Regions from separate parts of the Mesorhizobium sp. B3-2-1 genome, predicted to be linked through region 2. Evidence: predicted binding sites of a transcription regulator. Region 2 holds the regulator's gene; each other region holds the start of a gene.

Region 1 (7,723 bases), on a different contig from region 2:
CGCCGGCACGGGCGCCAGCCTCTTCTCCCCAGCGGGGAGAAGGTGGCCGCGTAGCGGCCGGATGAGAGGGTCTTGTCTCAACGCGATAGCCCTGTCGTTAGCGATGCAAATTCCCGGCCGCCCGCCCAGGGAGACAGGCGGGCGGCCGGACAGGCGCGCGCTACTTCTGCGGCGCCTGGTCGATGATCGACTGCATGGTTTCCTGTGCATTGGCGATCGCGCCGTCGACGTCGTCGCCGAAGAAGACCTCGTTGATCATCTGCGTCCACGGGCCATTGGCGGAGTTGATCAGGTCGTTGAACACCACGGAATAGGGCGTCTTGCCCTTGGCCATGGCTTCGGCGGCGATCTGGTAGCGCGGGTCGAGATCTTTGAGCGCGTCCTTGGCGATGTCGCCGCGCACCGGCAGGCTGCCGTATTTGGCGAGGATGGTCTGGCCTTCGAGCGAATAGGCGAAGTCCAGGAACTCCTTCACCACGGCGAGTTTCTTGGTGCCCTTGGTGACGACGAAATTGTCGCCGCCGGCAAAGGACGACCAGTTGCCATCCTTGCCCGGCAGGAAGGTGACGCCGTAGTCGACATTGGGATATTGCGTGTTGAGCGCGCCGATGGCGAAGGCGCCGGAGGGAGAGATGCCGATATTGCCGGCGGCGAAGGCGGCAAAGAAATTGGCGCCGGTGTCGGTCTGGGCTCCCGCCGGCACCAGATCCTTCTTGACCATGGAGCGGTAGAGATCGATGGCGCCGCGCAGTTGCGGGCTGTCCAGCGTCGCCTTCGAGCCGTCCTCCGACAGGATGTCGCCGCCCGAGGCCCAGATAAGCGGCGTGAAGGTGAAGATGTTGCAGCCGCCGCAATTGCCGGAGAAATAAAAGCCCTTGATGTTGCCGCCAAGCGCGTTGACCTTCTCGGCGTCGGCTTCGATCTCGGCCCAGTTGGTGGGACCTTTCTCGGGGTCGAGGCCGGCCTGCTTGAACAGCTTCTTGTTCCAGATCAGCACCGAGGCGTCGGCCGAGAAGGGCAGGCCGTAAATATGGTCCTTGTAGGTGCCGGTCTTCACATGCGCCGGAGACAGGCTGGCGAAATAGGGCAGGGATTTCGCCCAATCGGTGATGTCCTCCAGCTGGCCGGCGGCGGCGAAGGAGGGCGTGTAGATCAGGTCGAGCGACAACGCGTCGGGCGCCGTGCCGCCGGCGGCGGCCGCACCATATTTCGGGATGATCTCGGCATTGGGAATGATGTCGAGCTTGACCTGGTCCTTGTTCGCCTTGTTGAAGGCGTCGACGATCTTCGGCATGAAGTTCGAGCCGTCGGCACGTACCCAGATGTTGGCGGTCTCGGCGGCGGCAAATTGCAGGCCGCATCCCAGAGCGGCAGCCGTCAGGGCCAGTTTGGCAATCAAAGTCCTCATGTTCTCCTCCTCCACATTTGCCGCGATGCGCGGCTTGCCGCCAATCGCGGCGTTTCGTTCTTCAGCCGTCTTTCTCAGCCATTTGACAGGCGGCCGCAGGACTGCCGCACCACCAGCCGGCACGGCAGTTTTCGAATGCCCGGCGTGGCGGGCTTGCCGCCAACCAGGGAAAGCAGGGTCAGCCCGGCCTCGCGTCCAAGCGCTGCCAGGTTCATGTCGATGGAGGTCAGCGGCGGGCGGGTCGCCTCGGCCACGATCTCCCAATTGTCGAAGCCGATGACGCCGACATCATTGGGCACGCCGAGGCCTCGTTCGCGCAGAGCATCGATGACGCCGCGCGCGATCTGATCGTTGCCGCAGAAGACGGCGTCCGGCTTTTCGCCGTTGGTGTCGAACAGTTTTGCCACGGCCTCATGTCCCCAGGCTTCCGACCAGGCGCCGAGCAGCGGCTCGATGGCAGGCAGGCCGTTTTCGGTCAGCGCGGCGCTATAGGCCTGCGCCCGTTCGTGCACCACGGCAAAGCTCGCCGGGCCGGTGACATGGGCGATGCGCTTGCGGCCGAGCCGGCAGAAATGCTCGATCGCCAGCCGCGCGCCACCGGCATCGTCGGAAACGAAGGCGACGGCGTCGGGATCGGGCTGGGTGAAGGCGTAGATAACCGGGACGCGCAGATTGGAGAGGTCGACGGGCAGATGGCGATCGATGCGCTTGCCGGTGGCGATGATGCCGTCGACGCGCTTGTCGAGCATGGCCTCGACATGAAGCTGGCCGAGGCGCGGATCCTCCTCGACATTGCACAGGAACACCGAGACGCCGGCATCGACAAGCGCGTCAGATATGCCCGACATCAGCGGCAGCGAGAAACGGCCATAAGTATCGTTGGTGAGCAGGCCGACGGTGAAGGAGCGCCGCCTCAGCAGGCTCTGCGCCAGGCTGTTGGGACGAAACCCCAGGCTGCGCGCCGTGTCGCGGATGCGCTCGCGGGTCTCGGCGGTCATCCGCCCCTGGTCGTTGAGCGCCTTCGAGGCGGTGGCGACGCTGACGCCGGCCCGGGCGGCCACGTCACGCAAGGTGACGGGCTTGGGAAAGACCGGAACTGGCTGATCGTCCGATGCCATCGGGCCGAGAATCCTTAGCTGGGAAAAGGTTTTCTCTTACCGACCGGAATAAAGCCCGGCCAATGGCCGAGCCTGATCGGAAATGTCTGGAAAAACCTTTTCTCATTCAAGGCTAGGCCAGATTGGGTGTGGGTTCAAGGGGAAAAGTGTTGGATAAGCTCCTCCATTCCACCACGCCATTCCGAGCGGTGGCGCTGCCCCTCATCGCCCTGCCGGGCACTTCTCCCCGTATAGTGACGGGGAGAAGGGGCGGCCGCGACCTCGGCGCCCTCTTTTGCAACGTTGGCGATTGGCGAAGCCATCAATAAGCGCCCCTCTCCCCGTCCCTATACGGGGAGAGGATGCCGGCAGGCAGGTGAGGGGCGGCGCTGACTTCGACAATCGCTCCATCAAAACCAGGCCTGCCGTCAGCGAAGTTTTAAGGGCTGTTGCGCCATGGTGGTCGCCCGCCAGGAGTTCCTCCATGCCCGATACATCCTGCACTCCGAACGACCCGGCCTCGCTACCCGGCAAGCGGGTGGGGCAAGGCAGCGCCGACGAACGGCGCCACGATGCCGCGACCATCGCCAGGCTCGAGGCGGAACTTGCCGCGCAGGCGGCGCTGATCGCCAGGCAGGATGTTTCGCTTGCCCACAGCCGCAAGATCTTCGACCGGGCGTCGGCCGCGGCGCGCATCGGCGTGTGGGAATGCAGCCTGCCCGACGAGCGACTTACCTGGACCGATGTGGTCTACGACCTGTTCGACCTGCCGCGCGGCTCGGTGCTCGACCGCGGCGAGATCATCAAGTGCTATCCGGCTGAATCGCGCAAGGCACTGGATAGTCTGCGCGGCCGTGCCATCGCCGAGCGCAGCGGCTTCACCCTCGATGCCGAGATCACGACCGTGGCCGGCCATTGCCGCTGGATCCGCATCACCGCCACCGTCGAGTGCGAGGCTGATGTGCCCGTGCGCATCTTCGGCATGAAGCAGGACATCACCGAGGAAAAAATCCTCTCGGACCGGATGCGCTATCTGGCCGAATTCGACGCCATGACCGGGCTTGCCAACCGCGCCCGCTTCCAGGCGCGGCTCGGGCATGCGGAGGAGGGCCGACCCGTCGGCGCGCTCCTTTTGATCGACCTCGACGGCTTCAAGGCCGTCAACGACACCTTCGGCCATGTCGTCGGCGACGAGTGCCTGAAGGCGGCGGCAGAACGCCTTACCGGCGGTTGCGGCGAGGCGGAGCTGGTGGCGCGCGTCGGCGGCGACGAGTTCGCGGTGCTGCTTGGGCCGCATCTCGATCGAGCCGCCGTCTCAGGCATGGCGCGCCACCTCATCGAGGCGATGGCCAAGCCGCTTCCCGTCCGAGGCCAGTCGCTCAGATTGGGCGCCTCGGTCGGCATTGCCTTCGCCGAGGCCGGTCAGCCCTGCGACCTGTTCATGCAGGCCGACACCGCGCTCTATGCCGCCAAGGCCGCAGGCCGCAACACGTTCCGCATCTTCAAGGCCGAGGGGCAAGTGAAAGGGCACAGCGCCGCGGCATGAGGGCTGAACGCTCTTTGCCCGCGCGAGCGAAACCGCCGCACTTTCCTGGAATTTCTAGGCCTTCTTTACCGCCCGTTTCTTCTTCGGTGCCGGGTTCTGGGCTTCCGCCATGCGGTCGGCTTCTTCCTTGGCCAGCCGCAACTCTCTCAGTCGTTTCGTCTTGATCTCCCTGGCCCGCGCCTCGGACATGTATTCAGCGGTTGCCTTGTTGTGCTCGGCCGTCTTCTTCTGCTTGTCGACAAAGCGGGCTTGGGCTTTTTCCATCAGAGTGTGATTGCCATCGGCCATCGAACAAATCTCCTTCATGCTGAAATCGTGAAAACGAACTTGTCAGATAAATAGGGGCTCGGCAGGAAAAATTCAATCTTTCGAATTATTTGGGCCCTTGCCGGCGTGGAGAAACCGAGCGCTGAAATAATACTTCTAATATTTAATTCGTCTCACGATAAATTTTGGCACTCCTATCTATCGAGTGCCAAACCGCCTATAGGAGAGGGCGCGGTCGCCTATGCCGGCCCCAGAAAGAAGTTCTCATGAAGTTCCGTCCACTCCACGACCGCGTCGTCATCCGGCGCGCCGAAGGCGATACTAAATCCAAGGGCGGCATTATCATTCCCGACAATGCCAAGGAAAAGCCGCAGGAAGGCGAAGTCATTGCCGTCGGTCCGGGGGCACGCGACGAAAAGGGCGCGCTCGTTCCGCTCGACGTCAAGGCCGGCGACTTGATCCTGTTCGGCAAATGGTCGGGGACGGAGGTCAGGATCGACGGCGAAGACCTGCTGATCATGAAGGAAGCCGACATTATGGGCGTCATCGAAAGGGCTGTCGAAGCCAAGAAGGCCGCCTGACTGGAGCGCCGCGCGTTCGGCGCGGCGACTGGCCCCCTCAAACTCGAACGGAAAAAATCATGTCTGCCAAGGAAATCAAATTCTCCACCGATGCGCGTGACCGCATGCTGTGCGGCGTCGAAATCCTCACCAATGCGGTGAAGGTGACTCTGGGTCCCAAGGGTCGCAACGTCATCATCGACAAGGCTTATGGCGCCCCACGCGTCACCAAGGACGGCGTCGCCGTTGCCAAGGAAATCGAGCTTGCGGACAAGTTCGAGAACATGGGCGCGCAGATGGTGCGCGAAGTGGCCTCGAAGACCAATGACCTCGCTGGTGACGGCACCACGACAGCCACGGTGCTGGCCGCTTCGATCCTGCGCGAAGGCGCCAAGCTGGTCGCCGCCGGCATGAACCCGATGGATTTGAAACGCGGCATCGACCAGGCCGTCGCCGCCGTCGTCGGGGAAATCAAGGCGAAGGCCAAGAAGGTCAAGTCGTCGGCCGAGATCGCGCAGGTCGGCACTATTGCCGCCAATGGCGACGCCAGCGTCGGCGAAATGATCGCCAAGGCGATGAACAAGGTCGGCAATGACGGCGTCATCACCGTCGAGGAAGCCAAGACCGCCGACACCGAACTCGACGTCGTCGAAGGCATGCAGTTCGACCGCGGCTATCTCAGCCCCTACTTCGTCACCAATGCCGACAAGATGCGCGCTGAACTCGAGGACCCCTATATCCTCATCCACGAGAAAAAACTCGGCAATCTGCAGGCGATGCTGCCCATCCTCGAAGCGGTGGTGCAGGGCGGCAGGCCGCTGCTGATCATTGCCGAGGACGTCGAAGGCGAGGCCCTCGCTACCCTGGTCGTGAACAAGCTGCGCGGCGGCCTCAAGGTCGCGGCCGTCAAGGCACCGGGCTTCGGCGACCGTCGCAAGGCGATGCTGGAAGACATCGCGGTGCTCACATCGGGCCAGATGATTTCCGAGGATCTCGGCATCAAGCTTGAAAACGTCACCATCGAGATGCTCGGCCGCGCCAAGCGCGTGCTGATCGACAAGGACACCACCACGATCATCGACGGCGCGGGCACCAAGGCGACCATCCAGGCGCGCGTCGCCCAGATCAAGGGCCAGATCGAGGAGACGACCTCGGACTACGACAAGGAAAAGCTCCAGGAGCGGCTGGCAAAGCTGTCAGGCGGCGTTGCCGTGATCCGCGTCGGCGGCGCCACCGAATCGGAAGTGAAGGAAAAGAAGGACCGCATCGACGACGCGCTGAACGCCACGCGTGCGGCGGTCGAAGAAGGCATCGTGCCAGGCGGCGGCGTCGCCCTGCTTCGTGCCCGGTCGGCGCTATCGGGCCTGAACGGCGCCAATGCCGATGTCACCGCCGGCATCTCCATCGTGCTTCGCGCGCTTGAGGCGCCGATCCGCCAGATCGCCGAGAATTCCGGCGTCGAAGGCTCAATCGTCGTCGGCAAGCTCGCCGACAGCAAGGACCACAATCAAGGCTTCGACGCCCAGAACGAGGTCTATGTCGACATGATCAAGGCTGGGATCGTCGACCCGGCGAAGGTGGTGCGCACGGCATTGCAGGACGCCGGCTCGATCGCGGCCTTGCTGATAACCGCCGAAGCGATGATCACCGACATCCCGCCGAAGGATGCGGCGCCGGCGGGTGGTGGCGGCGGCATGGGCGGCTAGTAAGGGTTCAGTCGACCTGCGGGGGTGGCTTCATCGAAGCCGCTTTCCAGGCCTGCCTCAATCAGCCACGCCGGCTGCTCACTGAAGTTCGATATTACCGCCGGGGGATCTTCTCCCGGTGCGCAGGCCTCTAGCCCAGGAGATCGATCCATGATCGTGTTCGCGCAGAAGCCAGAGACGGTCGTCACGACCGAGACGACCGAGGAAAGCCGCTTCGACCGCATCCGCAGGATTGCCGCCGACAAGCACAAGAAGTCCGATTCAGATACGGCAACGCCACAAAAGGGCGAACCCAAGCGCCCGATGTAAGGCCGCGCCGCTACTGGCCGTTCAACCTCAGACCACATCGCGCGTCAACGGCGCGAGCTCGATGCCGTTGGCCGAGCGTGTTCCAGCCAGACAACTTCCTGTCGGCAGTGTCGGAGTGTCCGGTATTGTCATTATATTAGCTTGAGAGCATATTTATCTGGCAGCGAGCCCTTGGCCGCCGACGCGTCCCGGGGGCGCCTGCGATTGTTCCGAAAAATAAATCACTCCGTGCCGCTCGAATTATGGAGCAGCACGAGACAATGACATTTGGAGGAAATACCCATGAAAGTGATTATCTTGGCAAACTATGCGCCTCATGCCGCCAAAGGATTGATGCAAGGCTCGGACAGGCAGGCTGCGGTCAAGGCGCTTTTTGAAAGCGTTGGCGGCAAGGTGAGCAGCGTGATGTTCACGCGCGGCATCTATGACGTCGTTGTCAATGGCGAGGTGCCGGACCAGTCAGCGGGGATTGGCATGTCCCTTGCCGTGCGAGCGAGCGGCTCGCTGACCGAGATGGTTGTACTGGAAGAACTCGATATGAAGGCAGTGCTCGCGGCCGCCAAAAAGGCTGCGGGCGCGTACAAACCCGCCGGCTGACGAACTTGCCTTCTTGATCAAGGCAGCACGGTTCGATGGACGTGCCGTGCTGCCGAGTGTCCGACTAGGCATCTTCTTCCGACTTTCGCGGCGACTGGAATTCAAGCTAGTATCGTCGAGTGGTCGTTTGGTGCAGGGCGTTTGCGGAAAAACGGAACCGCGATCCTCAATACGGAGACAAGCCATGTTCGCCGCCAAGGCCATCGATACCTCGGACAAGGCCGCGTTCTACC
Region 2 (7,723 bases):
GGCCGCCTTCAGGCCGGCCTTGAATTTCTTCTGCAATTTCGTGCGGTGGATTTTCTCCATGACAAAGATGATATCGGCCCAGGCGACCAGCTCATGCGTCAGCGGCTTTTCGGCATCGTGATTGGTGCCGGCCGAGGTGACTTCGATGTCGCGCCGCGTGGAAAACACCTGCTCGGCGGTCGGGCTGCGCAAGCGGTTCTGGCTGCAGACGAAGAGGACGTTTTTCAAAGGTTCTCGGCTTCCTAGCTCAGCGTCTTCGCAGCTGTGACATTGGAATTACTCATCAAACATTTCTCGTATCGACTTGGTTAGCGGAATATATTGATCCGGGGTTAGCCCGTAGAGCTCGAACTCTATCGCGTAATCGCGCGGCAACGCCCTCAGATTTATGCCGACATAGGTAAGAAAACTCCGGATCACATCGAATTCACTCATGCCGGATGGTTTTGTCCTAGAGATAACCTTCTGGTTTCTAATGATTACGGCATCGGCTCGATAGAGATCTTCGTCGTCCTGCGGTTTCGAAATTTCGGTTAATCCAAATTCGAAGACATCATCCGTGTTTACAGTGCGGAACGTCTCATGGATCACGAATTTCATGGCGCACCCTTGTTCGAAACAGCGTTATGGCCATCAGCTAGGCAAGCCAGATATCTATCAGCCTTCCTCAATCAGAGAAATTGCCAATTTCCGGCCGACGACTTGGGATCTAGTTAGCGCGCCAGATCCGCCACCACGGCGTCGAGCACGATCATGCCGGCGGGCGTGGCGCGCAGGCGCGCATTGCCGATCGGCGCCACCAGCCCCTCCCCCTGCAGCACCGACAGCCGCGCGCTCGACAGGCCGCGTCCGGAAAACGCCTCGTAGCGCGAGAGGTCGATGCCTTCGGCGAGGCGCAGCCCCATCAGCAGGAACTCGTCCGCCTCTTCCGAGCGCGTGAGGAGCTCGCCGCCGGTGATGCCATGGCCCTTGGCCTCGACCAGATTGGCCCAGGTTTCCGGCATCCGTTCGGCGATCGTCACCACCCGATGGCCGTTCTCGACGAAGCGGCCATGCGCGCCGGGGCCGACGCCGATATATTCGCCGTAGCGCCAGTAGGTCAGATTGTGCCGGCTCTCGGCGCCCGGCCGCGCGTGGTTGGAAATCTCGTAGGCCGGCAGGCCGTGCGCCGACGTGATTTCCTGCGTCAACGCGTAGAGGTCGGCGGCGTGATCGTTGTCTGGAATGATGAATTTCTTCGCCGCGTGCAGCGCATGGAAGGGCGTGCCTTCCTCGATGGTCAGCTGGTAGAGCGACAGGTGGTCGGCGGCATGGCCGATCGCCTGTTCGAGCTCCGCCTGCCAATCCTGTGGCGTCTGCCCGGGGCGCGCATAGATCAGGTCGAAGGACAGGCGCGGAAAGATTTCGCGCGCGAGCCCGATGGCGTGCAAGGCTTCCTCGACATTGTGCAGCCGGCCGAGAAAGCGCAAATCCTTGTCGTTCAGCGCCTGCACGCCGAGCGAGACGCGGTTGACCCCCGCCGCCCTATAGCCGCGGAAACGCTCCGCCTCGACCGAAGACGGGTTGGCCTCGAGCGTCACCTCGATGCCGTCAGGCACCGTCCAGTTCCTGGCCACCGCGTCCAGAATCCTGGCCACCGTTTCCGGCTTCATCAGCGACGGCGTGCCGCCGCCAAGGAAGATGCTGGTCACTTCGCGCGGCCCGGTGCGCTGGCGCATCGTCGCCAACTCGGCCTCGAAGGCGGCGGCGAAGCGCTCCTGGTCGACCGGCTGGTGGCGGACATGGCTGTTGAAGTCGCAATAGGGGCACTTGGCCGCGCAGAACGGCCAATGCACGTAGACGCCGAAGCCGGGACTGCGGTCGAGCAGCATGCTCATGCCTGTCCCAATCTCGCTTGGGCGAATTTCTGGAAGGCGCGGGCGCGGTGCGACAGCGCCGTCGCCTGGCCGGGTTTCCAGCCGTGCTTTTCCTTCGCGCTCATCTCGCCGAAGGTTTTGTCGAAGCCATTGGGCAGGAACACCGGATCGTAGCCGAAACCGAGCTCGCCGCGCGGCGGCCAGACCAGCGTGCCCTCGGCCTCGCCCCGATAATATTCGGCCTCGCCGTCGGGAAAGGCGAGGCAGATGACGGCGACGAAGCGGCCCGTGCGCCGTTCGGGCGTGGCCGCGCCGACTTCCTGCAGCGCCACTTCGGTGCGCTGCATGGCCATGGCGAAATCGCGCGATCCGTCCGGCGTCTCGGCCCAGTTCGCGGTATAGACGCCGGGCGCGCCGTCGAGCGCGTCGACGCAGAGGCCGGAATCGTCCGACAGCGCCGGCAGGCCGGTCGCCTTCGCGGCGGCGAAGGCCTTGATGTAGGCGTTTTCCTCGAAGGTGGTGCCGGTTTCGTCCGGTTCGGGCAGGCCATACGCCTTGGCCGATTTCGCCTCGAAGCCGAACGGACCCATCAGGTCGGCGAATTCGCGCAGCTTGCCTTCATTGTGGCTAGCGACGACGATCTTCTTGCCATCGAGTGAATGCATCAAAGGCCCCAGATTCTTGGCTCGGCGAACTCGATCGAATTGCCCGAGGGGTCGCGTATATAGATCGAACGACCGCCTTGCGGCCATTCGAATTCGCTTTCGATAGCGATTTTCTTCGCCTGAAGATGGGCTTTCCAGCCGTCGATTTCAGCGGCGCTGGCGGCAAAGCACAGATGGCCTTCGCCGATAGCGCCGTGCGGCGGCACTTTCAGCTTCGCGTCCGGTGCGGGCGGAATTTTGGTCGCCTCGGGGTTGAAGATGAGCAGGACGCCTGTGCCGCAGCGGAAGAAAAGGTGGCGGCCGTCGACCTTGCCGAGCGGCTTGAGACCGAGGACGTCGGTGTAGAAGTGCTCAGCGGCGTCGAGGTCGGTGACGTAGAGGGCCGATTCCAGGATGGCGGAGGGTATCACGAGGCGCCCCCCTCTGCCCTGCCGGGGATCTCCCCCACGAGGGGGGAGATCAGCGGCCATCGCGGCTTTCGCCAATCATTTGCGTTGCAGGATTGAGTGGAGCGCCGAAGCTGCCAATCTCCCCCCATGTGGGGGAGATGTCCGGCAGGACAGAGAGGGGCGCTCAAGCTCGACATTTCGAAATTACGCCACCGCCATCTGCTGCAGGCTGACCAGGCGGGAAATGCCCTTCTTGGCCAGGCCCATAAGCGCGGCGAACTGGTCCTCGGAGAAAGGTTCGCCTTCGGCGGTGCCCTGGATCTCGACGATGCCGCCCTTGCCGGTCATGACGAAATTGGCGTCGGTGCCGGCCGAGGAATCCTCGACATAGTCGAGGTCGATGACCGGCTGGCCGTCATGGATGCCGCAGGAAATCGCCGCGACATGGTCCTTCAGCACCTTCGAAACGCTGGCCATCTGCCGGGCTTCCATCCAGCGCAGGCAATCATACAGCGCCACCCAGCCGCCGGTGATCGAAGCGGTGCGGGTGCCGCCATCGGCCTGGATGACGTCGCAGTCGACGGTGATCTGCTGTTCGCCCAGCGCCTGCAGATCGACCACAGCGCGCAGCGAACGGCCGATCAGGCGCTGGATTTCCAGCGTGCGGCCGCCCTGCTTGCCGGCGGAGGCCTCGCGGCGCATGCGCTCGCCGGTCGAGCGCGGCAGCATGCCGTATTCGGCCGTGACCCAGCCCTTGCCGGAATTGCGCATCCAGCCCGGCACCTTTTCCTCGAGGCTCGCGGTGCACAGGACATGGGTGTCGCCGAACTTCACCAGGCAGGAGCCTTCTGCGTGCTTGGAGACGCCGCGCTCGAAGGATATAGCGCGCATTTCGTCGAATTGGCGTTTGGAGGGGCGCATTCAGCCTGCTTTCTTGTCATTTTTGAATCGTGGCCGGCTTTTAGACGCAAGGGGGGCAGCGCGCAAAGGAAAACGGACCGGTGATCCGACACGGACCCCGGGGTGATCCGACACGGACCCCGGGGTGATCCGACACGGACACCCGGGGTGATCCGACACAGACACCGGTTGCGCGCGGCCCACCGAAGTCTATATCCTTGAACCGGAGGTTTTTGGCCGAATGACCAAGGCAGTCGATCCCGCGTCGCAGTCGCCCGCGCTTCAATCGCTCGACATGCGCTCGCGCGACATCTTCCGGCGCATCGTCGATTCCTATCTGAGGGACGGCGAGCCCGTGGGCTCGCGCAGCCTGTCGCGCATCCTGCCGTCCTCGCTGTCGCCGGCCACCATCCGCAACGTGATGAGCGACCTCGAGCATCTCGGGCTGATCTACGCGCCGCATATTTCGGCCGGGCGCCTGCCGACGCAGGCCGGCCTGCGCTTCTTCGTCGATGCCTTCATGGAGCTCGGCGACCTCTCCGACGAGGAGCGCCGCACCATCGAAGCGCAGGTGCGGGCCTCCGGCTCGGGCGCGACGCTGGAGCACATGCTGACCGAGGCCAGCCAGATGCTGTCGGGCATGTCGCGCGGCGCCGGCCTGGTGCTGGCGGCCAAGAACGAGGTGGCGCTGAAGCATATCGAGTTCATCCAGCTCGAGCCGACCAAGGCGCTTGCCGTGCTGGTGTCGCAGAACGGCGACGTCGAGAACCGCGTCGTCGACCTGCCGGCCGGCATCACCGTTTCGCAACTGCACGAGGCTTCGAATTTCCTCAACGCGCATATTCGCGGCCGCACGCTGGCCGAGGCTCGGACCGAGATCGCCCGCATCAAGGAAGAAACGAGGGCGGCGCTCGACACGCTGTCGCAGGACCTCGTCGAGAAGGGACTGGCTGTGTGGGCGGGCGCCGAAAGCGGGCTGCCGGCACGACTCATCGTACGCGGCCGCGCCAATCTGCTCGAAAACGTCACCGCCCAGGCCGACATCGAATTGCTGCGCCATCTGTTCGAGGACATGGAGACGCAGGATGGGTTGATCCAATTGCTCGACCTGGCCGAGGAGGGATCGGGCGTGCGCATCTTCATCGGTTCGGAAAACAAGCTGTTCTCGCTGTCGGGCTCGTCGCTGGTGGTGGCGCCCTATCGCGACAAGGACGCCCGCGTCGTCGGCGCCCTCGGCGTCATCGGCCCGACCCGGCTCAACTATGCCCGCATCGTGCCGATGGTTGATTATACGGCGCAGCTGATATCGCGCATGCTTCGCTAGGTGTATTGATATTCGGGTGAAGCCGGCCTGCAAACGGTGGCTTCCTGCGCTTCCGGTGCCCACGTACTTAAGTACGCTCCGCTCCGGTTCTCGTAAGCCACCGTTTTCGACTCGGCCTGACCCGAATCTCGACACCTTTGGTGCGACACCGAAGGACCGGCTGCAAAGGAGAAAAAGAATGGCGCTGGAATCATTCAAGGCCCAGATCAGCCTGCTGCTCGAAGAGATGGTGAACCAGCCGGAGGACCAGCACGAAATTCAGGAACAGCTGCGCGAAAAACTGCGGGAAATGCGCGCCATGGGGCTGCCGTTGCCGGCCGATCTCGTGGAACTGGAAAAACGCCTGGACGACGATTTTTACGCCGCCGGGACCTGATTCCAGAAGTTTGCTCACCGTGCGTGACGGAACCCACGGACAAACCGATCGTTGATTTCTCCCACGACCCACTGGAGGAAGTGATGCGATTGGCCGGACTGGCGATGTCCGCACTGTTTCTCACGACCGCGGCTCTCGCCCAGCAGGCCGATCAGCCCGTGCTCAAAGGCCCGGCAGCCTTCGGCGACTGGCGCGCGGACAAGCCCGGCGTGCGCCGGTTGATCAAGCCGGAAGACTTGCCGAGGCCCTATGTCACCAAATCCGCTTCGAACAGCGCCGGCCTGACGGATAGGCCGCAAGACGCCAAGCCACAACTGCCGCCCGGCTTTTCGGCGGAACTCGTCGCGTCCGGCATCGACAATCCGCGTGTGGTGCGCGTCGCGCCGAACGGCGACCTGTTCGTCGCCGACAGCGAAGCCAACCAGGTCCGTGTCTACCGGCTGACGAACGGAAGCGCGAAAGCCGCGGAGAAAAGCATCTTCGCCGGCGGCCTCAACCGGCCCTACGGCATCGCCTTCTATCCGCCCGGCAATGACCCGCAATGGGTCTATGTCGCCAACAGCGACAGCATCGTACGCTTTGCCTACCGCAATGGCGACCTGAAGGCCTCGGGCGAGCCGCAAACCATCGTCGACAACATTCCGGCGAATCACCACTGGACGCGCGACATCGCCTTCTCGCCCGACGGCAAGACACTTTACCTCTCCGTCGGCTCCGGCTCGAATATCGCCGAGGACATGGGCAAGAGACCCAGAGGCGGGCTCGACGCGTGGGTCAAGTCGAAGCCGCTCGGCGCCAGTTGGGGTGCCGAGGCGGGCCGGGCCGAGGTGCGGGCCTTCGACCCCGATGGCGGGAATGGACGCATCGTCGCCACCGGGCTGCGCAACTGTTCGGGCATGACCGTGCAGCCGGCGACCGGTGCGCTGTGGTGCGTCGTCAACGAGCGCGATGCGCTCGGCGACAATACGCCGGCCGAATACGCGACGACGGTCAGGGAAGGCGCCTTCTATGGCTGGCCCTGGTATTACATCGGCAACAATGAGGACCCGCGCCACAAGGGCGCGCGTCCCGACCTCGCCGGCAAGGCTGACATTCCCGATGTGCTGATGCAGGCGCATTCGGCGCCGCTCAACATCGCTTTCTACGACGGCAAAAGCTTTCCGGCCGAGTATCAAGGCGATGCCTTCGTGACCCTGCATGGCTCCTGGAACCGCGGCAACAGGACCGGTTACAAGGTCGTCCGCCTTCTGTTCAAGGACCGCAAGCCGACCGGCGAATACGAGGATTTCATGACCGGCTTCGTCGTCTCAAATGGCGAGGTCTGGGGCCGGCCGGTTGGCGTGGCGGTGGCCAAGGACGGGGCGCTGATCGTCACCGAGGACGGCAACGGCACGATCTGGCGCGTGACTTATAGTGACGGACGGTCCTGATCCGTCTATTGGCAGCCCTGGCCCCCCATCAGGTCTCACAGAGGTCTGGTGCAATCGAATCCATTCCTCGGTAAATTCAATTCCATTCAGATATATGCGATAAAGCGCCCTCATCCGAGACCACATCCATGACACTCACCGGCTTTCTCGCCTACAGCGCCGCGCTCGGCGTCGCCGCCGCCATCCCGGGCCCCGGCGTCACAGCGCTCGTCGCACGTGCGCTCGGCTCCGGCTTTCGCTCGTCGCTCGCCATGTCCTTCGGCCTGATGCTTGGCGATCTCATCTATCTGACCGCCGTGGTGCTGGGCCTGGCCTTCGTCGCACAGGAGTTCGGCATGGTTTTCCTGGCGATCAAATGGGCCGGCGTCGCTTATCTCGCTTTCCTCGGCTGGCGCTTCTGGACCGCTGGTATCACGCCCGAAACCATCGAAGCCAGGAAGGGCAAGGGCGGCTTGCCGTCGAGCTTCATCGCCGGGTTGACCGTGACGCTCGGCAATCCAAAGACGATGATCTTCTACCTCGCCATCACGCCCACCATCGTCGACCTGAAGACGATCACGCTTGCCGACTACGGCATTCTCGTCGCGCTGACGGTCGTCGTGCTGTTCGTCGTGCTGGTGCCTTACCTGGCGCTGGCGGCCAAGGCGCGCTGGTTCCTGAAGTCGCCGCGCGCGCTCAAGGTGCTGAACCGCACCGCCGGTGCCTTCATGGTTGGCGCCGCGGCGGCGATCGCTGCTCGTCAGTAGGCCTTTTGGCCAAACCATTCCCTGGCCCGGCTGTTTC
Region 3 (7,723 bases), on a different contig from region 2:
TTTGCCGTACAGGAGATCCGCATCCGGAAACGCGCTCAGCACCGCCTCGCTGATCGGCGGATGGAAGGTCATGAAGCGGTGGGTTCCAAGCGCCTTGCCAATATGGGCAAGCAGCGGCAGGCAAGCGAGCGACTTGTCGACCAGCCGTACGGCAAGGCTGGCATCAAGCCTCTCTTTCACCAGGGCGATGTTGCCATCCAGCCGATCGCGGTCGAGCAGCAGGCTGGGTTGGAAGATGCCCGCCTGCTTCAGCGCATCCGAAAGCGTGGCGAAATAGGCTCTCATTGTTCGATGCCGAAGAGATCGGCGATATAGGGCGAGACGAAACGGTTTTGCGGATCGATGTCGCGGCGCACCGCCATCGCATCGTCCCAGCGCGGATAGAGCTTTTTCAGATCGGCCGCTTTCAGGCTGTGCATCTTGCCCCAGTGCGGCCTGCCGGCATATCTGCGGAAGATCGGCTCGGCCGCGCGCACGAACGGCAACGGATCGTTCGCCGCATCGTGGTGGATGGCGATCGAACAGGTAAGCCTTTTGTGAAAGGGCGAGAGCCAGAATTCGTCCGATGCCACCGACCGCACTTCCATCGGGAAATAGACCTCCGGAAAATGCTTCTCGGTCAGTTCGATGATTTCGGTCAGCGCCTTCGGCCCCTCCTCGAAGGGAAGGTGATATTCCATTTCGTTGAACCTGGTCTGCCGGTCGCTGGCGTAGACGTTGAGCCAGTCCTGCACATAATCCTCGGCCGGCACCTTGGCGACGGCGCCACGGATCAACCTGCGGCGCAGCGACGGCAGCCAGGCAAGCCCGGTGCGCAAGCGGCGCAACGTGCGCAAGGAGCCCTCGTCGTCGTCGGTCGGGCGCATCGTCGTGGCTTCGGTGCTGAAGTCGCTGGCGATGAACTGCGCGTAGCCGGAGAAGGGAATGTAATAGAATTCGGCCGACCGGTGCGCGGCCATCATCGTTTCGAAATCGCGCAGCATGTCGCCTATCGGCAGCACCCATTTGCGGCGCCGCAGCCGGTAGGTCGCGATGTTGTTCAGCGTCACTTCGCTGAGCACACCGAAGGCACCGAGGGCGACGCCGATGGCATGGATCGTCTCCCGATCCCCTTCCCGCTTGAATTCGCGGACCTTGCCGAGCCCGTCGACGATCTGCACCGTTTCCAACTGCGTGTGATAGGCGCCGAGCGTCGACCCCGAGCCATGGGTAGCGGTGCCCAGCGCGCCGCCTATCGCCTGGCGGTCGATGTCGCCCATGTTGGGCAGGCCCTGGCCGATGCCTTGCAGGATGTGCATGAGCGAACCAAGCCGCGTCCCTGCCCGCACGCGCGCCTGATTTCTTTTCGCGTCATGCGAGACCAGCCCTTCCAGCTTCTCCAGCGACAGGATGGTGCCTTGCGACTTCACCAATGGCGTGAAGGAGTGACCGGCGCCGACGACGCGGACCGGGCCGGGTGCGGTGCGAATGAGATCGCCGAGTTCGCCGGCATCGGCGGGGCTGGCAAGCAACCGCGGCTCGGCCGTGACAAAGCCCGACCAGTTGCTCCAGCTGTTCGCCATGGTGCTCACGCAACAACCCGGCGACGCCGTGCGACGAGTACAAACAGGCCCAGCAACGCCACGCTGGCGACAGCGCTTGCGGCGGCGAATTCCGGCACCGGGCGAAAATCCTTGCCGTCGATGAGCAGCGACGCGGCGACCGGCCCGATCGCCAGGCCGAAAAGCTGGGCGGCCGGCACCAGCAGCACGGCGGTGCGCCTTTCGTCGGCGGTGATCGCCAGCCGGATCTGGTAGGGCACGATGAACAGCAGGATAAAACCCATGACCAGGGCGGCGACCCAGAATGTCGTGAGGCCAGGTCCGCTGGCAAGCACGAGCGAGGCGGCAAGCGCGACGATGCCGATCGCCGCGATGGCGAGGCGATAGTCTATGCGCGCCTCGAACACGGTCGCCGTCATCGCGCCCAGCACCTGCGCCGCGAGGCTGGCCGAGACGATCAGCCCGACCGTGCCGCCGTCGATGCCGAATTGTGCGCCGAGCGGCTCCAGAAAGGCCCAGACCGCGCCGAAGAACATGAAGTAGCAGAAGACCGACAACAGCGCGGTGATCGAAGGAACCGTCAGCACATTGGCGAGGTTTTCTTCCTTCGGCAGGTCGGCATAATCGGCGGGGACAGCGAAGGCGACCACCAGCGACGCCACACAGACGACGGCAAGAACGAGGAAGCCGCCCGCCGATCCGGCGGCGGGAACGACATAGAGCGCCAACAGCAGCGCAAGAGCGCATTGCGCCAGCGTCTGAATGGTGACGAAAAAACCGCCGATGCGTTCGGCGCGCCGCGAGCGGGCGATCAGTTCGGTGGCGATCGCGACAAGGCCGCCTTCGGCAAGGCCGGCCAGCGCGCGCGCCACCATCAGCGTGCTGGCGCCGGCGGCATAGGCGGTCCAAACATTGGCCAGCGCCAGCAGCAGCAGGAGGACCGCGCTTTTCCAGCGCATCTTGTGGGCGGAGAGCAGCATCGCAACGATCGCCGAGCCAATCGCGATGGCGATCATCTCGGCGGTGGCGACCAGTGCCAGTTCGTCGCCGCTGACATGGCCCTCGGTGTAGAGGGCTCCGAGCAGGACGGGCTGCAGGCCGAGAATGAGCAGGCCGACCGACCCGATCCACAAGGCCGATGCAAGCTGTCCGCCGGTCGGGTTGCCAACCAGCCAGTCGCCATCGCCCTGAAGACTGGTGCTTGTCGAAGTCAAAGGCGCCCTCCCAACGTCCTTGCCGCGCGGCAGAAAAGCTGACAATCTGTCAGCATTTCAGAAACTGATACTTGATCATATTTCATGTCAACCGGAATTTGAGAACCCGTGCGAAAGATCGGTGCATGACGCAAGCAAGTCGAACGGCCACCGAGCCGAGGCGCAGACCCAAGCAGGAGCGCAGCCGCGAGCGCATCGACGCTATCTTGTCGACCACCATGCGGCTGATCGGCGAGAAGGGCATCGACGCCGTCACCATGAAGGAGGTCGGCATGCTGGCGGGCGGACCGATCGCCACCGTCTACCATTACTTCCCCAACAAGTCGGCGATCCTGGCAATGCTCTATGAGCGGTTTTCCGAGGTCAGCCGGGCGCGATTGGCGGCGATTGTCGCCGATGTCAGAGAAGCCAGGGACATCATCGCCGCGGCGGACCGGCTGCTTGACGACTATCTCGGCCGTGTCGCCGGCGATCCGGCCATCCAGGATCTGCAGAACGCCATCCAGGCCGACAAGGCGCTCAAGAATCTCGACATCGCCGAAACCCGACTTCAAGCCAAGATGTTCTGCGACCATGTCATCGCCTTGCTGGAGCCGGACAAGCACGAGCAGTTCGAACGCATGGTTCTGCTGATCTTCCAGCTCGCCGGCGGCGTCGTGCGCCTGGCGCTTGCGCAGGGCGACGCGGAAAGCCGCCGGACCATCGAGGACTACCGCTCGATCATCCACACCCAGTTGCGGTTGTTCCTCTGACGCCGACCGAAGATGTCGCCCGGCCAATGAGGCCTTCGAAGCCATCGGCCAGATTGGCGTTGCCGGCGGCGAGAAAGGCGGAAAGATTGCGGGCACCGCCTGGCGTCTTATTGGCGTCAAGCAGCACCGCCCTGCCCTCATGCATGACAAAATCGAACTTGCCATAGTCAAAGCCAAGCTCGCGCCTCAGCGCACGAAGCTCCTCGGGAACCGGAACCGGCTCACGACGGATCGTGTCGTCGCCTTTGACCAGGCTTTGCGACGAAACATGGCGGGTGCAGCGCTCGCGCTCCCCGCAAAATATCCAGAAGCGGGCGCCAAAGCCGTCCGGTTCCGGCTCGGGAATGAATTTTTCGACGACGAGATCCCCGCGGTCGAACACCGCAGGCGCAACATCCGAAAGGGACGTACAGACGCGGTAGCCCTCGATAAGCTCGGCACCGGGAAATGGCTCCGGCTTTCCGGCACGTCGCGATCGCCGGTTAAGCGACTGTTCCCGCATTCCCAGATTGTTGAGATTGCTCTTGACGATGACCGGACCTGGCCAGTCGTCGTCCCTGCCGATGACGGCGCCGCTGATTAGGCGCTTGGAGATGTCGGCTGCCCCGATGTTCAGGCAGAACGGAAAAGCGCGCGCGTATTCGACATATTCGGGCGGCGTCACGGTCGCATCGACATGCAGCACCGCTATGTCTGCTTCGGGCTTCGCCGACGTTCCTGAGAGTATGCGGACGGAATGGCCGCGCCGCTTCAGTTCTTCCAGCAGATCAAAGAGCATGTAGGGACTGTCGCGGCGCAACAGCGGGCCACGCCGGCGTTCGAACCTGTCGAACTCATGCGTAATAACCGCGATGCGTGTCATGTGCCCCCCGCACTTGGTTTCATTAGCGTCTTCGATTATGCGTCTGAACACAATGCTGGTTGGGGCCAGGGATGACCGACCATTGGAATGCCATTCGACGGCACTGGGAGTTGCTCGGGCCACCGCTGCGGCCGCCTGCCGAAGCTGTGGAAACCTACCAGCGCGAACTCTACCTTTCGGAGGCACATGTCGTTCTGCTCGGCGTGACGCCGGAACTCGCCGGGCTCGGCGCGACCATGATGGCCGTCGATGAATCCTCCGACATGATCGCCGGAATCTGGCCAGGTGATACAGCGTCGCGAAAGGCCATCAACTGCGACTGGCTCGACCTACCGGTTTCGCGCGCAAGCGTCGATGCGGTGATCGGCGACGGCTGCCTGTCGGCGCTAGGCTTTTCAGCCGTGCGCGAGGCGCTGTTCGCGGCGATTGCCAGCGTGCTGCATTCTGACGGGCGCGCGGGCCTGCGTCTCTTTGCCCGTCCCGAGACACCGGACGATCCGGCAGCGGTGCAAGCGCTTGCGCTTTCTGGCGGTGTCTCCACTTTCCACGAGCTCAAATGGCGCGTCGCCATGGCCGCGACGGGCCCCGCTCCCGACCATGCAATTCCAGTAAAGACGATCGCGGAAAGGTTCGATGCACTGTTCCCTGATCGCCAGGAACTCTCGGCGCGTACGGGCTGGGAATTGCCGGTCATCGCCACTATCGATGTCTATCGGAACTCGCCGGCCATCTACAGTTTTGCGCCGCCCATGGCACTCATCAGCGAGGCGGAAGCGTTCTTCAGTAACGTCCGCATTGTTCCAACCGGCAGCTACGGGCTCGCCGAGCGATGCCCGCTTTTGGTACTGCGGTCGCCGAGGCGCTGAACGACCTAGCGAAATTCTTTCGCTTTTGCGGCCAGTAACCGCCACATTCTCCGCGACGATGCAGCGCATGAAAATTTCCCACGACTGCCTCCTGCGGCGCGCCTTGACTCTCGCAGATCGTCGGCCTATTTCAGCGCCACGTTAGCACTCGCCATTGGTGAGTGCTAACTATGTGTCCGGCGCCGCCGGACGGAGGAACTGTTTCTCACCGTTCTCATCGAGGAAGAAAAAATGGCAAAGTCGAAGTTCCGCCCGCTTCATGACCGCGTGGTCGTTCGCCGGGTCGAATCCGAATCCAAGACCGCCGGCGGGATCATCATCCCGGACACGGCAAAGGAAAAGCCGCAGGAAGGCGAGATCATCGCCGTCGGCTCGGGCGCCCGCGACGAAGCTGGCAAGCTGGTCCCGCTGGACGTCAAGGCCGGCGACCGCATCCTGTTCGGCAAGTGGTCGGGCACCGAAGTCAAGCTCAATGGCGAAGACCTTCTGATCATGAAGGAATCCGACATCATGGGCATCATCGGCTGATCATCGGCCTCACCTTCAACTTGAATTTTTCAGGCTCTATCCGAGCCCCTGCCAGGAGCTAAAACATGGCTGCCAAAGACGTAAAATTCTCCCGTGACGCCCGCGAGCGCATGCTGCGCGGCGTCAACATCCTCGCCGACGCGGTGAAGGTCACGCTCGGTCCCAAGGGCCGCAACGTCGTCATCGACAAGTCGTTCGGCGCCCCGCGCATCACCAAGGACGGCGTCACCGTCGCCAAGGAAATCGAGCTTGAAGACAAGTTCGAGAACATGGGCGCGCAGATGGTCCGCGAAGTTGCTTCGAAGACCAACGACATCGCCGGCGACGGCACCACGACCGCGACCGTTCTGGCGCAGTCGATCGTCCAGGAAGGCCACAAGTCGGTTGCCGCCGGCATGAACCCGATGGACCTGAAGCGCGGCATCGATCTGGCCGTCAACGAAGTGGTCGCCGCTCTCGGCAAGGCCGCCAAGAAGATCAAGACCTCCGAGGAAGTCGCCCAGGTCGGCACGATCTCGGCCAATGGCGACGAGTCGGTCGGCAAGATGATCGCGGAAGCGATGCAGAAGGTCGGCAATGAAGGCGTCATCACGGTCGAGGAAGCCAAGACTGCCGAGACCGAACTCGAAGTCGTCGAAGGCATGCAGTTCGACCGCGGCTACCTCTCGCCCTACTTCGTCACCAACGCCGACAAGATGGTTGCCGAACTGGAGGACGTCTACATCCTCCTGCACGAGAAGAAGCTCTCCAACCTGCAGGCCATGCTGCCGGTCCTCGAAGCCGTCGTGCAGACCTCGAAGCCGCTGCTCATCATCTCGGAAGACGTCGAAGGCGAGGCCCTGGCCACGCTGGTCGTCAACAAGCTGCGTGGCGGCCTGAAGATCGCCGCCGTCAAGGCGCCGGGCTTCGGTGATCGCCGCAAGGCCATGCTGGAAGACATCGCCATCCTGACCGGTGGCCAGGTCATCTCGGAAGACCTCGGCATCAAGCTCGAGAACGTCGGCCTCAACATGCTCGGCCGCGCCAAGAAGGTGTCGATCTCCAAGGAGAACACCACCATCGTCGACGGCGCCGGCAAGAAGGCAGAGATCCAGGGCCGCGTTGCCCAGATCAAGCAGCAGATCGAGGAGACCACCTCGGACTACGACAAGGAGAAGCTGCAGGAACGTCTGGCGAAGCTCGCCGGCGGCGTTGCCGTGATCCGCGTCGGCGGTGCGACGGAAGTCGAAGTCAAGGAAAAGAAGGACCGCGTCGATGACGCCCTCAACGCGACCCGCGCGGCCGTGGAAGAAGGCATCGTTGCAGGCGGTGGCGTTGCCCTGCTGCGCGCTTCGGCCAACATCAAGGCTGCCGGCGCCAATGCCGACCAGGCTGCCGGCATCAACATCGTTCGTCGTGCGCTGCAGGCTCCGGCCCGCCAGATCGCGGCCAACGCCGGTGCGGAAGCATCGATCGTTGCCGGCAAGATCCTCGAGAACAAGGGCGCGACCTTCGGCTACAACGCCCAGACCGGCGAATATGGCGACATGATCGTCATGGGTATCGTCGATCCGGTCAAGGTCGTGCGCACCGCCCTCCAGGACGCGGCCTCGGTCGCCGGCCTGCTCGTCACCACCGAAGCCATGATCGCCGAAGCTCCGAAGAAGGACTCTGGCGCCGGCGGCATGCCTGGCGGCATGGGCGGCGGCGGCATGGGCGGCATGGGCGGCATGGACTTCTAAGAAGTCCATAAAGCACGCCCATCAACCAACACTGCTCAAGCCCGCGAGCGGGCTTGAGTGGCGGCATGGATTTCTAATCCAGCCATCCTCGCAAAATTATCGAAAGGGCGGCCGAGAGGTCGCCCTTTTTCGTTGTCTCGATTCGAAGGCTTGAGCGCCTGGCGATCCGCCCTTGATGGGCAACGCTGCCGTGCCGCTCCAACCGACTGCCTAAACTTTGTGCAATTCTTCAATTAAAT

The links. The regulator HrcA, encoded in region 2, represses chaperone genes, less so after heat shock. The targets are predictions, from matches to a motif close to GTTAGCACTCNCNNNNNGNGAGTGCTAAC.
Region 1: a site for HrcA is predicted at 4,503-4,531, ahead of FJW08_RS15910 (co-chaperone GroES). Genes of this name have one in related genera too.
Region 3: a site for HrcA is predicted at 5,376-5,404, ahead of groES (co-chaperone GroES). Genes of this name have one in related genera too.

Annotation. Positions count from the first base shown of each region.
Region 1 is NZ_VFTI01000014.1:5,744-13,466, reverse strand. It holds gene FJW08_RS15935 (sugar ABC transporter substrate-binding protein) at 161-1,408, opposite strand; gene FJW08_RS15930 (LacI family DNA-binding transcriptional regulator) at 1,483-2,526, opposite strand; gene FJW08_RS15920 (diguanylate cyclase) at 2,990-4,051, shown strand; gene FJW08_RS15915 (hypothetical protein) at 4,106-4,339, opposite strand; gene FJW08_RS15910 (co-chaperone GroES) at 4,585-4,899, shown strand; gene groL (chaperonin GroEL) at 4,959-6,584, shown strand; gene FJW08_RS32395 (hypothetical protein) at 6,735-6,893, shown strand; gene FJW08_RS15900 (GYD domain-containing protein) at 7,176-7,490, shown strand; gene FJW08_RS15895 (GAF domain-containing protein) at 7,675-7,723, shown strand, end outside.
Region 2 is NZ_VFTI01000022.1:16,803-24,525, reverse strand. It holds gene FJW08_RS21610 (low molecular weight protein tyrosine phosphatase family protein) at 1-228, opposite strand, end outside; gene FJW08_RS21605 (hypothetical protein) at 277-600, opposite strand; gene hemW (radical SAM family heme chaperone HemW) at 714-1,877, opposite strand; gene rdgB (RdgB/HAM1 family non-canonical purine NTP pyrophosphatase) at 1,874-2,521, opposite strand; gene FJW08_RS21590 (VOC family protein) at 2,521-2,931, opposite strand; gene rph (ribonuclease PH) at 3,115-3,831, opposite strand; gene hrcA (heat-inducible transcriptional repressor HrcA) at 4,052-5,134, shown strand; gene FJW08_RS21570 (hypothetical protein) at 5,313-5,510, shown strand; gene FJW08_RS21565 (sorbosone dehydrogenase family protein) at 5,594-6,940, shown strand; gene FJW08_RS21560 (LysE family translocator) at 7,069-7,686, shown strand.
Region 3 is NZ_VFTI01000003.1:31,469-39,191, reverse strand. It holds gene FJW08_RS03840 (DSD1 family PLP-dependent enzyme) at 1-285, opposite strand, end outside; gene FJW08_RS03835 (D-arabinono-1,4-lactone oxidase) at 282-1,562, opposite strand; gene FJW08_RS03830 (MFS transporter) at 1,568-2,755, opposite strand; gene FJW08_RS03825 (TetR family transcriptional regulator) at 2,881-3,507, shown strand; gene FJW08_RS03820 (hypothetical protein) at 3,476-4,369, opposite strand; gene FJW08_RS03815 (class I SAM-dependent methyltransferase) at 4,441-5,235, shown strand; gene groES (co-chaperone GroES) at 5,467-5,763, shown strand; gene groL (chaperonin GroEL) at 5,829-7,484, shown strand.